DNA from 3 places in the Amycolatopsis sp. NPDC059657 genome. Region 3 is predicted to be linked to each of the others. Evidence: riboswitches for the same ligand, from Rfam matches in the RefSeq annotation. Region 3 holds a riboswitch; each other region holds the start of a gene.

Region 1 (5,184 bases), on a different contig from region 3:
GTGTGTCCTTCCTGAGGTTCCTCTCAAGCTTACTTGACGCCCGGCTAGCAATGACTTACCTTACGACCGGCTAGTTAACTTACCGGTCGACAAGTAATGGGGGTTCTCATGACCGCGACACTCGAGGCGCCGACCGACCGGCGCAGATGGTGGGCGCTCGGCGCGCTCGCGCTCGCCCAGCTGCTGGTCATCATCGACACCACGGTCGTCAACATCGCGCTGCCGTCCACCCAGCGCGACCTCGGCATGTCCGACGTCGCGCGGCAATGGACGATCAGCGCGTACACGCTCGCGTTCGGCGGGCTGCTGCTGCTCGGCGGACGGCTCGCCGACCGGCTCGGGCGGAAGAACACGCTGCTCATCGGCATCGCCGGGTTCGCGCTCGCGTCCGCGGTCGGCGGCGCGGCGGACAGCTCGGCCATGCTCATCGCTGCCCGCGCGGCGCAGGGCGTGTTCGCCGCGCTGCTCGCGCCGTCGACGATCTCACTGCTGACGCTGACGTTCACCGATCCGAAGGAGCGCGCGAAGGCGTTCGGCTACTTCAGCGCGATCATCATGTCGGGGGCGGCCGTCGGGCTGATCCTCGGCGGTGCGCTCACGGAATACCTGAACTGGCGCTGGTGCCTGTACGTGAATCTGCCGATCGCGGTGCTCGCGGGCGTGGCGGGCTGGTTCGTGCTGCCGCGGGTGCCGGGTCACCGGACGGCGAAACTCGACTGGTTCAGCGGTTTGCTCGGCAGCGGCGGGATCGTCGCGCTCGTCTATGGGCTTTCCGAAGCGGCTTCGCGGGGTTGGGGTTCCGGGCTGGTGCTCAGCAGCCTGGGCATCGCGGTAGCCGCATTGGTGACTTTCGTTGTGCGCCAAGGAATGCTGCCGAACCCGTTGCTGCCACTCAATGTCGTCACCGACCGACTGCGAGCGGCGGGCTATCTGACGATCGCCGTGGCCTCGTTCGGCATGTTCGGAATGTTTCTTTTCCTTACCTACCAAATGCAAGCGATCCTAGGATACGGTGCTTTGGCCGCAGGACTTGCGTTCCTGCCGTTGCTCGGCGCGAATCTTCTTGTGTCGACCCAGGTTTCACGAAGGCTGCTGCCTCGTTTCGGGCCGCGCCCGTTCTGGGTCATTGGCTTGGCCCTGTTGGCGTGCGGGCTTTTCCTGCTCGTCCTGCTGACGCCGGGTGCGTCCTACTTCGGCCTGATCCTGCCTGCCGAACTGTTGCTCGGCGCCGGGGTCGGGCTGGCGATGCCGGTGGTGATGAACGTTGCCACGTCAGGGATCGAGCCGAAGGACGCGGGTGTCGCTTCGGCGTTCATCACGACGTCACAGCAGGTCGGCGCGTCACTGGGCACGGCTTCGCTGAACACGATCGCGGCGAGCGCGACCGCCGGCACTTCGGCGACCGCGATCGTGCACGGGTACGCGACCGCGAGTGGCTGGGCTGCCGGGATCGTACTCGTGGCCGCCTGCGTCGTCGGCGGGATCGCGCGGAAGTGATCAAGCGGGCTTTATCCCGAGACCGGGATAAAGCCCGCTGAATCCCTTACGCCGCAACGATCGCCTGCGGGGTGCGCGCGGTCTGGACGTGCGCGCCGCGCTCGGCGATCCAGCCGAGCGCACCAGCTGCCTGCTCGCCGCGGATGCCGAGACGGAAGCGGGCGACCGGGGTGTCGCCAACCCTGGTGACCCCGCCGCCGATGGTGGCGAGCTCCACGTCGAAGCGCGTCGCCGCTTCGGGCAGCAGCGCGCCGATGGCCGCGAAGCCGATCAGCACGACGTCCACGGAGCGCTCGTACTTGGCGGACTGCGTGCGGGTGGTTTCGATCGCGGGCAGCAGCGACTGCGCGGTGCGGGTGGTCGGGTCGGTGATCAGGTCGAGCACGGAACCGCGCTCGACCAGGCTGCCCGCCTCGAGAACCGCGACGTCGTCGCACACGCGGCGGACGACACCGGCGTCCGGCGTGGTCAGCACGACCGTGACGCCGAGTTCGGCACGCGCGCGGTCGAGCACGGCGAGCACGGCGCCGGACTCCTCGGAGTGGATACCCGCGGTCGGGTCGTCGGCCAGCAGCACCGAGGGGCTGGAGGCGAGCGCGCGGGCGACGGCGACGCGGCGACGCTGGCCCGCGGTCAGTTCGTCGGGACGCTGGGTGGCGCGCTGGGTGAGTCCGACCAGGTCAAGCAGGTTGCCGACCCTGGTACGGCGCGTCGGGCCGTCGAGCCCGAGCTGCTCCAGCGGGGAGGCGATGTTGCCCGCGATGGTGCGCTCGGCGTGCAGTTCCGGCTTGGCGTCGAGCACGCCGACCTGGCGGCGGATCTCGCGGAGCCTGCGGCCGTCGAGCGCGCCGGTGTTGAGGCCGTCGAGACGGACGACACCGCGGTCGGGCCGCTCCTGCAGTCCGACGACGCGGGCGAGGGTGGACTTGCCGGAACCGGCGGGACCGACGACACCGAACAACGAACCGGCGTTGATGTCGAGGCTGACGTCGCGCAGCGCGACAACCGGATTTCCGTTGGCGGAGAAGGACTTTGACAGGTTTTCAAGAGTGATCACGAAAGGGCTCCCCAAGGAAGCACGCCGCATTCAGCGGGCGCGCAGAACCGTCACCAAAGAAGGCGTCCGAAATGGACAGAGATCGAAAAAGGGATTAGGCAGAGACGGTTGAGCGTCGACACGCGGAGACCGTACGGCGACCCTCATCGACGACACGTCGCCTGGTGAGCATTCGCGAGCGGTACATCAGTTCCTCCATCGGTCCTGGCTGTAGCACCTGCCCCAGGAGGGGTGGTTGCTGCGACTTCAGCGAGCCAGGTCTCTCAGTCGCTCGGGATGGCAAGTTGAGTAAAACCGATCCCAAGGTGTGAAAGCAAGTCCATTGGTGCAGATCACACGACCGGACGTGTCCAGAGCACGGGAGGAGATTTCCAGATAGCGGAACGGTGACCGCTCGTCACGCTAAGAAGCGGCGAGCGCGATCTTCTCGAACGCACGTACATCCAGCTGCTCGCCACGCGTCTTCGGGTCGATGCCGGCCTTGGCGAGAATCTCGCCGGCCCGCTCGGCGGAACCGGCCCACGTCGCGAGCGCGGCTCGCAAAGTCTTCCTACGCTGGGAAAACGCGGCGTCGACGACCGCGAAGAGCGTCTTTCGATCCACAGTGGACTCCAGCTGGGCACGTTCGAAGGAAACGAGCGCGGAGTCGACATTGGGCACCGGCCAGAACACCGCGCGCGGCACGGCGGCCACCTTCTTCGCCCGGCCGTACCAGGCCAGCTTGACGCTCGGCACCCCGTAGATCCGGCCGCCCGGCGGGGCGGCCATCCGGTCGGCCACCTCGGTCTGGACCATTACGAGCGCACGCTGCAGCGAGGGCAACTCGGCCAGCAGCTGGAGCACGACGGGCACGGCGACGTTGTACGGCAGGTTCGCGACCAGCGAGGTCGGCTCGGCGGGCAGATCGCCCGCCTTGATCTTCAACGCGTCCTGCCCAATGACGGTCAGCCGCCCCGCGGCCTCCGGCGCCCGTTCGGCCGCGGTCCTCGGCAGCCGGGCGGCGAGCTTGGGATCGATCTCGATCGCGATGACCCGGCACCCGGGCGCCAGCAGCCCCAGCGTGAGCGAGCCGAGCCCAGGCCCGACCTCCAGCACGACATCGTCGGCGCCGACCCCGGCGAGCTCGACGATCCGCCGCACGGTGTTGGGGTCATGGACGAAGTTCTGCCCGAGCTTCTTGGTCGGGCGCACGTCCAGCTCAGCGGCCAGCCCCCGGATCTCGGCAGGCCCGAGCAGTTCAGTCACGCCCCCACCTTAGTAAGGACACCCCCCGCCCGCCCTGGGGGCTCCGCCCTGCACCAGCCTACCGGCTCCCACCGACAGTTGATCTTGCCGAGCCGACCTGCCCACAGGCCGTGCCGACCGTGGACAACCGGCGCCGGAAGACGCCGCGCCCGCCGGAAGTGTCGGCACCCTGTGCTAGCGAGGAGTTGGTACGGCCGGGCCTCGATTGCCTGCCGCGAAGGGTTCTGGAGCTGGACGAGTGGATGGTCGCGCCGGTTCTCGTTGGACGGAAGGCGAACTGGGCATGTCCAGGCAGCGAGGGCCTCCCTCACCAAGTTCGGCTTCAGGGCTCCGGCAAAGTCAGCCTCGCGGATACGCGAAACCCTCGCGCGGGTGATTTTGTCCTGCATTGTCGCTTTTGCGCGCATTGTGGAGCGGCCTGGACGTCATGACCGGGGCGTTTGCGTCGGTCAGCATTGTGAACGTGGCATTCATTCCTTCAACCGACCCGGGAGGGGCCCCCACCAAGCCCGGGTCCGCGCAGGTGGCGCAAGCCGTCGCAGAGGGGGTCGTGAGTGGTACCGCCGGTTCTAACCGGCCTAAACACTCACGACCCAGGCCCTGCCCGGAACGCAAAACGGCCCGCGACGCAAAACGGCGCCCGACGCGAAACTCCACGTCGGGCGCCGTTCGAGATCGAGAACTAGTTCAGGCCGAGCTTGCGGGAGCAGGCGGGCCAAGCGGAGTACGAGCCGCCACGGCCGGCGCGGACCTTCTCGGCGATCGCGATCTGCTCTTCGCGGGAGGCCTGGTGCGGCATCGAGGCGTACGCGGAGCCGCCGTAGGCGTCCCAGGTCGACTTGTTGAACTGGAGGCCGCCGTAGTAGCCATTGCCGGTGTTGGCCGCCCAGTTGCCGCCTGCCTCGCACTTCGCGAGCTGGTCCCAGACCGAGCCGTCGCCGATGTTGACCGGGGGCTTCTTGGTGCCGACGTGGATGATCTTCGGCTTGGCCTCGGTGAGGATCTCCTCGGAGACCTGTTCGCGGCCGACCTCTTTGTCGTTCTTCTTGGTGACCTTGTAGGTGACGATCTTCTCGCCTGCCTGGCCGGGGTCCTCGACCGAGGTCTTGCCCTTGTCCAGGTCGGGGTCGTCGACCTTCTGCTCCGGCGGAGCGATGGTCTCCTTCTCCTTGACCATGGTCACGCCGGTGCGGCTGACGTGCACCTCGGCGCCGTCGGTCAGCTTGAGGTCCAGGCCACCCTCGGCCTCGTCCTCAGGGCCGAGCGAGAGCTTCAGCTCGCCGAGCAGCTCCTTGGTGGTGACCGCGTTGGTCTTGATCTGCTTCGGCTCGGTGCCGCCGTCGTAGAGCGCGATGTTCTTGAGGGTCTTGACCTCGACGGTGGCG
Region 2 (5,184 bases), on a different contig from region 3:
CGGGTGGCCCTGGACGACCGCGTGATAGCCCTTGTCGACCGTTCGCTCCTTGAAGGCACGCTTGAGCACGGTGTACGCGTGCTCGCTCTTCGCGACGACCATGACACCGGTCGTGCCCGCGTCGAGCCGGTGGACCACGCCCTGGCGCTCCTCGGCGCCGGAGGTGGAGATCCGCAGGCCGGCGGCGGCGAGGCCACCGATCACGGTCGGGCCGGTCCAGCCGGGGCTGGGGTGCACGGCGACGCCGACCGGCTTCGAGATGACCACGATGTCGTCATCGTCGTGCAGGATCACCATGCCCTCGACGGGCTCGGCGACGACCTCGAGCTTGTTCCGCGGGTCCGGCAGGGTGACCTCGATCAGGCCACCGGCCACGAGCTTGTCCGACTTGCCCGCGACCCGGCCGTCGAGCAGCACCTCACCGGCTTCGGCGAGGTCGGCGATGACGGTCCTGGACAGGCCGAGCATCTTGGCGAGCCCGGCGTCGACCCTCATCCCGTCGAGCCCGTCGGGAATGGGCAGCATGCGCGCGCTCACTTGGTTTCCTTCTTCTTGTCCTTTGTGGACGTGCCGTCGTAGTCCCTGCCGAGCAGTGACATCAGCACGATGAGTGCGCCGCCGACGCAGATGCACGAGTCGGCGACGTTGAACACCGCGAACCCGCGGCCGTCCGGCGCGAACGCCGAGATGAAGTCGACGACGTGGCCCTGGAACGGCGACGGGGCGCGGAAGATCCGGTCGACCAGGTTCCCGAAGGCGCCGGCGAGCACCAGCCCGAGCCCGATCGCCCAGCCGGTCGACCGCAGCCGCCTGGCGAGCCAGACGATCGCGATGACCACGCCGAGCGCCACGATGGCCAGGATCCACGTCATGCCCGTGGCCAGCGAGAACGCCGCGCCAGGGTTCCGCACGAGCTGGAAGTAGAGCAGCCCGCCGAGTACCTTGACCGGTTCCTTGCCCTCCAAAGTGGACACCACGACGATCTTGCTGATCAGATCCGCGGCGAACGCGACCAAGGCCACCGCGAAGACCAGCACGATCCGCCGCTTCGGCAGCGGAGGAGCCTCCGGCTGCTCGTCGGGAACGGTGTCTGGCTGCGATTCGGGCTCGGTGCTCACCTGCCCATTGTCCACTAGCTGCTGGCCGGGCCCGGCCTGCCCCGGCCGGCGAGCGCCACGAACGCCCCCGCGAGCACCACGACGGCCGGAATCAGCAGCCCGGCCAGACCCGGCGTGAACAGCGACGCCGTGAGCAGGAACAACCCGGTGACCACCAGGAGCAGCACGCTGCGCTCCAGCCAGACCAGCACCAGCAGCCCGGCGGTGACGATCACCGGGTCACGCAGATGGGCGGACAACCCGAACCCGGAGTAGGAGACGAACTCGGCCACCGCGATGGCGACCAGCCCGCCGAACGCGATCCCCAGCGTCCGCGGCAGCGGGTACGGCGTGCCCGCGCGATGCGCCTTGACCGCATACCAGACGACGGTCGCCAGGAAGACGACCGCCATGAGGTATGGCCAGAACCGGGTCACACCGCGGTCGAACGAGAGGTTCAGCGACGCTTCGTAAGCCTCACTGGATACGAAGGCCTTGAGGTGCCCGTACGTCTGGTCGGTGTAGGCGAACGGCGTCGACTCGAACCAGCCCGCCCCGGCGTCGGACAGCGCGGCCATGGCGATCTGCGCGAAGCCGAGCAACGCCAGCGGAAACCAATACCTAGCCCCCATGGGCCGAGTTTAGCCAGCGAGAGCCCTTCAGCGCAGGAAGCCCGGCAGCTCACGAGGGTCGTCGAGGGGCGCCCAGCGGCCGTCGACCTTGGCATAGGTCCAGCGCGCTCCCCTGGCGACGATCTGCCGGAGCGCGAGCAGCAACCGGTCGACGTGCTCTTCGGTGGTCCCGAGGCCGAGGCTCACGCGCAGCGCCTGCTGACCGGCTGCGCCCGCCTCGCCGATCAGGCGCTTGGTGGCGATGTGCGCGCAGAACGCGCCGTCACGGACGCCGATGCCGTACTCGGCCGACAGCACCGCGGCGACCCAGCCGGGCTCGAAGCCGTCGAGCACGAAGCTGAGCGTGCCCACCCGGTCGACCGGTGCGTCGAACAGGCTCAGCTCGGTGAGACCGGGGACGGCGGCGAGACCCTTGCGCAGACGGTCGAGCAGCACGGTCTCGTGCTCGACGACCTCGTCCCACTGCTTCGCGAGCGTCTGGCAGGCGACGCCGAGCGCGTACACGCCGACGGTGTTGGGCGAACCGGCCTCGTGGCGCTCGGGGCCGTTGTTCCAGACCACCGCGTCGCCGGTGACGATCTTGGTCGCGCCGCCGCCCGCGAGGTACGGCTGGGCCGCGCGCAGCCAGTCGGCGCGGCCGATCAGCGCGCCGGCGCCGAACGGGGCGTACAGCTTGTGGCCGGAGAAAGCCACGTAGTCGACGTCGAGTTCGCGCACGGAAATCTTGCGGTGCGGGGAAAGCTGGGCCGCGTCGAGCGCGATGCGGGCGCCGTGCCTGCGTGCGACGGCCGCGATCTCCTTGACGGGCAACAGTTCGCCGGTCACGTTGGACGCGCCGGTGAGCACCACCAGGCGCGGGCCTTCCGGGCACTCGGCCAGTGCACTGTCCACAGCGGACACCGCGGCGAGCCGGGTGCGCGGGGTCTGGACGCGGCGCACATTCGGGCCACGCCAAGGCAACAGGGCCGCGTGGTGCTCGGTGTCGAACACCACGACCGAGGTGCCCTTCGGCAGGCTGCGGGCCAGCAGGTTGAAGGAATCGGTGGTGTTGCGGGTGAACACCACGGTGTCGGTGGCGCGTGCGTCGACGAAGTCGCGCAGGATGCCGCGTGTGCGCTCGTAAAGCTTGGTGGAGACCTGCGACGCGAAGCCCGCGCCGCGGTGCACACTCGCGTACCAGGGCAGGAATTCGTCGACCGCGTCGCGCACCGCGCCGAGGCAGGGTGCGCTCGCCGCGTGGTCGAGGTTGGCGTAGCCGATGGCCTCGCCGGTCACCAGCGGCACCCGGAGCTCGGCGCCCGCGACGGCCGGGATGTCCTGCGCGGCAACGGTTTCAGTGCGATCGAGTGCGAGTGTCATGACGCCTCCGGGTCCAGGGACCCGCATCGCATGAGGGCCCGCGCTTGCCCGTCGCCGTGTGCGACAGGCCTGGTCCTCACCCGGGGCACCCCACCGCGGTTGGAGGGTTGCCGGCCAGCAAGCCGGGGCTGAACGCTGGCACTCGTGACCTGATTCGGGACACTACCCGAAGATCCGCCGATCGCGCGAACCCCCGTCCCAGATTCTGGAACGAAAACCCGCGCGACCGGCGTTTTCTCAGCGGTCCAAGCGGAATCGGCCGGGCAGCTGGGTGACCGCGTTGTCACGCACGCGCGTGGCGGTGCCGGTGTACTGCTCGGCGCCCGCGGTGAACTTGTAACCACCGAGCGTCTTGCCGTCGACGGGTTCGCCGAACGCCTCGGCGACGTCGGCCGAGACCTGCTCGTACGACATGCCGCTCCAGTTGCCGGCGGCGACCTTGTCCACCCGCATCTTGGAAGCGCTTTCCTGAAGTGACCAGAGCGTGAAGTGCACATGCGCGCCGGTCGAGGATCCACCGCACGGCAACGCGTTCCCGGTCTTGCCGAGCACGGTGCCCGCCTCGACGGCCTGGCCGTCGGTGACCGCGATGTTCTCCATGTGGTAGTACCCGGTACGCCAGCCGTTGCCGTGGTCGATGGTCACCCAGTCGCCGCCGGAACAGTGCTGGATCGCGACGGTGCCCGCCAGTGGCGCACGCACGGTCTTGTCGTACGGCGAGAAGTCGATGGCGTTCTTCACGCCCGAGTTGCCGTCGTCGGAGTGGATTCCGGCCGAGTAGACCTGCTGGCCCGTCTGGAACGGCAGCGCGAACGCCGGGAACGCCTCCGCGTGGGCCGCGGTCGGCAGCCCGACCAGCACACCCGCGAGCACGGCCGCGGCGGAGACAAAGCCAAGACGCATGCGAACCTTCGTCACTCTGCGTCCTCCTTTTCTGGACTCACTCCCCCAAACGGACTAACACGATTGAACGCAAGGTAAGGCATCGCGATCTTGAAGTGAATAGTCTTTCGTCTACTTTTCGAGACATTAACGAGACAAGCCCGAGTCCCTCGCGACACCGGTACGAGTCCTAACCGAGACATTCCCGCAGCTCGCGCGCCAAAAAAGCCACCCAGCGGTACGCAACAGCGAGCACACGTACAGGGACGGTGATCACAGGCCCCTGAGCAGCGCAGACTAAAGCGCAGCGAGTTTACTCTCCGCGTACGCATGCTTGCTTTTCGTGTACACGGGTCTGCTGCCCGCGTACGGAAACGGCCGTTTTCTAGTGGCCGGACTCCCCGCGCCAGCGGGCCAGACGGCCGGCGCGGTCGACCGCGCGGAGCCGTCGTTCGGCGGCATCACGAGCCGCGGCGGTGGTGACTACAAGTAGTTGGTCTTGTTCCTGCAAACGGGTGGTCTTCTGCGGAGTGAAGCCTTGACCGTCGCGGACGACCAGGCTGATCGTCGAGCCTTCCGGGAGCCGCAGCTCGGTCAGGTAGACGCCGTGCATCTTGGAGCCGGTCTGGATGCGGACCTGCAGGAGTTCCGCGCCGAGCTCGTCCAGCGGCGCCGAGTCGACCTCGATCTCCTTGGCCTCGCGGACCGCGTCGAGCCCGAGCTTGCGCGCCAGCGGGGCGAGCGTCGCGCCCTGCAGCAGCGTCAGCACGATGACCAGCACGAACACGGCGTCGACCAGGCGTTGCGCGCCGGGGACGCCCTCGGAAAGCGGGATCATCGCGAGCACGATCGGCACCGCGCCCCGCAGCCCCGCCCAGGCGAGGAAGGTCTGTTCCCGCCAGGGCACCTTGAACGGCAGCGCGGCGATCAGCACCGAGATCGGCCGCGAGAGCACCAGCACCACCGCGCCCGCGATGAGGCCTGGCACGATCGCGTCCAGCAGCCTGGTGGGTGACGCGAACAGCCCGAGCAGCACGAACAGCCCGATCTGCGCGAGCCAGCCGAGGCCCTCGGCGAACGAGAGCGTGTCCGAGCGGTGCGGCAGCCGGGAGTTGCCGAGCACCACCCCGGCGACATAGGTGGCCAGCAGCCCGGACGCGTGCGCGAGCTGTCCGCTCGAGTACGCGAGCACGCACACCGCGACCGTGGCCAGC
Region 3 (5,184 bases):
CGCGATCGTGTGCGGTGCGGTTCTGGTGCTGCTGCGGGCTTTCCGGCTCGGGCCACGGTTCTCCGCCGTGGCGGCCGGCGCGGCGCTGGCCGGGTTCGTGGTGCTCGCCGGGCCGGACCCGAGTGTGCTGCGAGCCGGGGTGATGGGCGGCATAGGCCTGCTCGCGCTGGCGCTCGGCAGGTCGGGTTCGGTGCTGTCGGCCCTGTCGGTCGCCGTGTGCGGGCTGGTGGTCTACGACCCGGCCATGGCGGTGAACCTCGGGTTCGCGCTGTCGGTGCTCGCCACGGCGGGGCTGGTGCTGCTGGCGCCACGCTGGGCCGAGGTGCTGACCAGGCGCGGCGTGCCCGCCGGGCTCGCCGCCGGGCTGATGGTGCCGCTCGCCGCGTTCGTCGTGACGGCGCCGGTGCTGGCGGGCATGGCCGGTCGGCTCAGCCTGGTGTCGGTGGTGGCCAACGTGGTCGCGGCGCCGGTCGTCGCGCCCGCGACCGTGCTCACCGTGTTCGCGACGGTCGTGGCGGTCTTCTGGCCTGGTGCGGCGCATGTGCTGGTCATGCTGGCCGAGCCGGAAGCGAATTGGCTGATCGCCGTCGCGAGGCATGCGGCCCGTGCGCCCGGCGCGATCGTCCCGTGGCCTGGCGGCTGGGCGGGTGGCGTGCTCGCGGTGGTGGTCCTGCTGGCGATGTGGCTGGTGCTCCGGCGCCGGAAGTCACGGATCGCGCTGGCGGCGCTCTTGGTCGTGGTGCTGCTGGTGTTCGTGCCACCACGGCTGGTCGCGCCGTCGTGGCCGCCGTCGAACTGGGCCATGGTCACCTGCGATGTCGGGCAGGGGGACGCGGTGGTGCTGGCGACGGCCGAGCCGGGCCGCGCGGTGGTGATCGACACCGGCCCGGAACCGGGCCCGGTCGACGAATGCCTGAAAAGGCTTGGCGTGGAAAGGATTCCGCTCGTGATCATCAGTCATCTGCACGCCGACCACATCGGCGGGCTCGCGTCGGTGTTCGAAGGCCGCTCGGTCGGCGCGGTGGCCGTCGGACCGGGCCGAGCGCCTGGCTGGGCCTGGCGCCAGGTCGAGGAAACCACGCGACGGCACGGAATTCCGCTCGCCGAACTCGCCATCGGGCAGCGGCTGGACTGGCCAGGGCTCGCGATCGACGTGCTGGGCCCGCACTACGTCACCCAGCGCGGTGCCGACCAGCAGGACGGCACGGCGATCAACAACGCCTCGGTCGTGCTGCTGGCTCGAACCCCGGCGGGCAAGGTGCTGCTGACCGGCGACGTGGAACTGGCAGCCCAAGCGGATCTGCTGGAGAACGGCGACGCGTTACGCGCCGACGTGCTCAAGGTTCCGCACCACGGCTCGCGCTACTCGCTGCCACAGTTCCTCGCCGCCGTCGCTCCCCGCGTCGCGATGGTCAGTGTGGGCGCGGGCAACCGATACGGCCATCCCGCGAAGTCCACTTTGGACACATTGGCCGCGGTGGGCGCACTGGTGACCAGAACCGACACCGACGGGGACGTGGCCGTGCTCGCTGATCAGGGCGGCCCGGCGGTTTCTCGCCGCCGGGGCCCAGGACCGTGAATCAGCGCTTGCTGAGGGCTTCGCGGACGGCGTCGGCGGAGGCGGGCACGGTGGCCAGCGGGCCGATCTTGCCTTCGACGGCGTCGAGGGTCTTGAGGCCGTCGCCGGTGATGAGCAGCACGGTCTCGGCGTCCGGGTCCAGCTTGCCGGTCTCGATGAGCTTCTTCGCCGTGGCCACGGTGACGCCACCGGCGGTCTCGGTGAAGATGCCCTCGGTGCGGGCGAGCAGGCGGATGCCCTCGACCACCTCTTCGTCGCTGACGTCCTCGATCGCGCCGCCCGTGCGGTTGACCACGTCGAGCACGTACGGGCCGTCGGCCGGGTTGCCGATCGCCAGCGAGCGGGCGATGGTGTTCGGCTTGACCGGCTGCACCGTGTCGTGGCCCGCGCGGAAGGCGGCCGAGACCGGCGAGCAGCCGGTGGCCTGCGCGCCGAACACCTTGTACGGGCTCGCCTCGACCAGGCCGAGCTGCCCGAACTCACGGAAACCCTTGTCCACCTTGGTCAGCTGGGAGCCCGAAGCGATCGGCACCACGATCTGCTCGGGGATGCGCCAGCCCAGCTGCTCCGCGACCTCGAAGGCGAGTGTCTTGGAACCTTCCGAGTAATACGGCCGCACGTTCACGTTGACGAACGCCCAGGTCTCGTTCTCGGCGGCGAGCTGGGTCGCCAGCCGGTTCACGTCGTCGTAGTTGCCGTCGACCGCGATCAGCGCGCCGTCGTACACGGCGGTGGTGAGGATTTTGGCCTTTTCCAACGTCTTCGGGATGAGCACGACCGAGTCCCAGCCCGCGCGGGCCGCGGCGGCCGCGACGGCGTTGGCCAGGTTGCCGGTCGACGGACAGCACAGCGTGGTGAACCCGAACTCGCGGGCGGCGGCCAGCGCCACCGCGACGACGCGGTCCTTGAAGGAGTGCGTCGGGTTGCCGGTGTCGTCCTTCACCCAGAGCTTGCGCACGCCCAGCGCCTTGGCGAGGTTGCGCGCCTCGATCAGGCGGGTGCCGCCGGGCTCGGTGTTGGGGATCTCCTCGACGTTCGAGGGGACCGGGAGGAGGTGCTTGTAGCGCCAGATGTTCTTGGGGCCGGATTCGATGTCCTCGCGGCGGATCTTGCCGAAGTCGTAAGCGACCTCGAGCGGGGAGAAGTCCTCCGCGGAGACGAACTCGGGGGCGAGTGGCTGACGGTGACCCTCTTCCTTCGACACCAGCTCGACGGCCCGGCCCAGGTCCGGGGTGCGCTTGGTGGTGGTGGAAGTCGTGCCGAGGGTTGCTGTCATCGCGAGGTCCTTCCTCATCTGCCCCGCCGAAGCGGGCCGGAATTGGCACCGTGATCGTCAGCTATCCCGCGAACGCGGAATGACAGGCTGTACGCCGGTTGCCGGGGCTTCGTCGGGCCGTTCCCTCTGCCCCTCTGGATGAGCGGTATTCGATTGTCGGCGTGCTGCGTCAGCACCGCCTCGGGTAACACCGTACGACATGGCGATCAGCTCGGGCTACCGGTACCCACCGGTGGAGCCGTCCGGAAGATCACCGGGCCTAGTGGCAGGATCGTCACCGTGACCGCGTCAGCAGCCTCCCCGCCGCCGCTCCATCTCGTGCTCGGGGAGGAGGAACTGCTCATCGAGCGTGCCGTGAAGGCGACGCTCGAGGTCTCGCGCGCCGCGGATCCGACGGCCGACATCACCCGGATGCGCGTGTCCGAACTCACAGCACCGGTGCTCGCCGAGATGGTCAGCCCCTCGCTCTTCAGCGAGGGCCGGGTCATCGTGCTGGAGCAGGCGCAGGACATCTCGCAGGAGATCTCGGACGCCGTGCTCGCGTACCTGAAGAACCCTGCCGACGGCATCGTGCTCGTCGTCGTGACCACCGGCGGCGGCCGCAGCAAGGCGGCCAAGGCGCTGCCCGCGGCACTGCGCAAGGCGGGCGCGGTGATCACCGAGTGCCCGAAGCTCACCAAGCCCGCCGAGCGGGAATCGTTCGTACGCAACGAAGTCCGCCTCGCCGGCGGCAAGATCGACGCGGCGGGCCTGGTCGCGCTCATGGACGCGGTCGGCTCGGATCTGCGCGAGCTCTCGTCAGCGGCTTCCCAGCTGGTGGCCGACTCCGGCGGCAAGGTCGACGAGGCGGCGGTCCGCCGCTACCACCGCGGCCGCGCCGACGTCACGGGCTTCGCCGTCGCCGAAAAGGCGGTCTCCGGCGACCGCGCGGCGGCACTCGAGTCTCTCCGCTGGGCCATGCAGCTCGGCGTGCCCCACGTCCTCGTCGCCGACGCGCTCGCCGACGCGGTCCGCACCATCGCCCGCGTTTCCGGCGCGGGCCGCGGCAACCCCAACCAGATGGCGGGCGAACTCGGCATGCCCCCCTGGAAGATCCGCAAAGCCCAGGGCCAAGCCCGAGGCTGGAACCAGGCGGGCCTGGCCAACGCCATGCGCATAGTCGCCCGCCTCAACGCCGACGTCAAAGGCGCCGCAGCCGACGCCAACTACGCCCTCGAACGAGCCGTCCTCCAGGTCGCCGCAGCCAAGTCCGACGCCTGACCCCGCCACCGGCCCACTCGCGCTTCCCGACTCCCCGGGCACGCGTGCCGACTCCCCGGGCACGCGTGCCGACTCCCCAGGCACGCGTGTCGTCCATCCAGGTACGCATGATGTCCATCTGGGTACGCGTGTCGTCCGTCCGCGAACGCGTGTCGTCCGATCAGGGACGCGTGCCGTCCGCCTGCGTCCGCCCCCGTGTGCGGGCCTCGGCCACGCCCCTCAAGCCTTGGGTACAAAAAACGCCGGGCCCCGCCGAATGAACGGCGGGGCCCAGCGAGAAACTTCAGAAAACCAGTGCGTCAGAGCGAGTTGGCGCGCTTGGCGATCGCCGACTTCTTGTTCGCGGCCTGGTTGGCGTGCAGGACACCCTTGGTGACGGCCTTGTCGAGCTTCTTGGCGGCGTCACGCTGGGCCTCGAGGGCCTTGTCCTTGTCACCGGCGTCGGCGGCCTCGCGGAACTTGCGGATCGCGGTCTTCACCGAGGACTTGATCGCCACGTTGCGCTGGCGGGCCTTCTCGTTGGTGGTGATGCGCTTGATCTGGGACTTGATGTTGGCCACGCGGGCGCTCCTTGATCATTTCCGGTGTTCGCTGCCGCGTCGTAGTGGCCCGGGAGACCCGGTTTCCTCCATGACGGAATGCCACACGGCAACGAGCAATAAGACTAACAGGACGGAAAAAAGCGCTTGCAGCCTGGTCAGGCCCCCCGCGTAGGGTGATCATCAGTGAACGGCACCGCGCTCGGCCTCGTCCTCGTCGCCGCGCTGGTGCACGCGCTGTGGAACCTGGCCGCGAAGCGGGTCGGCGACGGCGGTGCCGCGTTCGTCTTCCTCTATTACACCACCTCGGCCGTCGCCTTCCTGCCTGTCGCGATCTTCTTGCTGTGCACGGAATCCGAGCGTCCACAGTGGAGCTGGCTGCTCGCGTCGCTCGGTTCGGCCGTGCTGCACGTCGCGTACGGCATCGTGCTCCAACGCGGCTATGACGCGGGAGACCTCTCCGTGGTCTATCCGCTGGCCAGGGGCACCGGGCCGCTGGTGTCGGTGGTCGCCGCCGTGGTCTTCCTGCA

The links. A riboswitch is a leader RNA that binds a small molecule or an ion and turns the genes downstream of it on or off. The one in region 3 is predicted to bind S-adenosylmethionine.
Region 1: it holds a riboswitch for S-adenosylmethionine, as region 3 does, so the genes downstream of both, ACFV15_RS39115 (methionine ABC transporter ATP-binding protein) here and thrC (threonine synthase) in region 3, are expected to answer to the same signal.
Region 2: it holds a riboswitch for S-adenosylmethionine, as region 3 does, so the genes downstream of both, ACFV15_RS00110 (aminotransferase class V-fold PLP-dependent enzyme) here and thrC (threonine synthase) in region 3, are expected to answer to the same signal.

Annotation. Positions count from the first base shown of each region.
Region 1 covers NZ_JBHWEB010000117.1:8,712-13,895, reverse strand. Annotated here, with positions in the region: gene ACFV15_RS39120 (DHA2 family efflux MFS transporter permease subunit) at 109-1,497, shown strand; gene ACFV15_RS39115 (methionine ABC transporter ATP-binding protein) at 1,544-2,554, opposite strand; SAM riboswitch class I at 2,747-2,837, opposite strand; gene rsmA (16S rRNA (adenine(1518)-N(6)/adenine(1519)-N(6))-dimethyltransferase RsmA) at 2,957-3,799, opposite strand; gene ACFV15_RS39105 (transglycosylase family protein) at 4,482-5,184, opposite strand, start outside.
Region 2 covers NZ_JBHWEB010000001.1:23,408-28,591, reverse strand. Annotated here, with positions in the region: gene ACFV15_RS00125 (RluA family pseudouridine synthase) at 1-537, opposite strand, end outside; gene lspA (signal peptidase II) at 534-1,118, opposite strand; gene ACFV15_RS00115 (hypothetical protein) at 1,133-1,729, opposite strand; gene ACFV15_RS00110 (aminotransferase class V-fold PLP-dependent enzyme) at 1,757-3,088, opposite strand; SAM riboswitch class IV at 3,124-3,238, opposite strand; gene ACFV15_RS00105 (M23 family metallopeptidase) at 3,326-4,006, opposite strand; gene ACFV15_RS00100 (potassium/proton antiporter) at 4,356-5,184, opposite strand, start outside.
Region 3 covers NZ_JBHWEB010000097.1:26,098-31,281, forward strand. Annotated here, with positions in the region: gene ACFV15_RS36205 (ComEC/Rec2 family competence protein) at 1-1,579, shown strand, start outside; gene thrC (threonine synthase) at 1,581-2,855, opposite strand; SAM riboswitch class I at 2,867-3,000, opposite strand; gene holA (DNA polymerase III subunit delta) at 3,135-4,115, shown strand; gene rpsT (30S ribosomal protein S20) at 4,415-4,675, opposite strand; gene ACFV15_RS36225 (EamA family transporter) at 4,841-5,184, shown strand, end outside.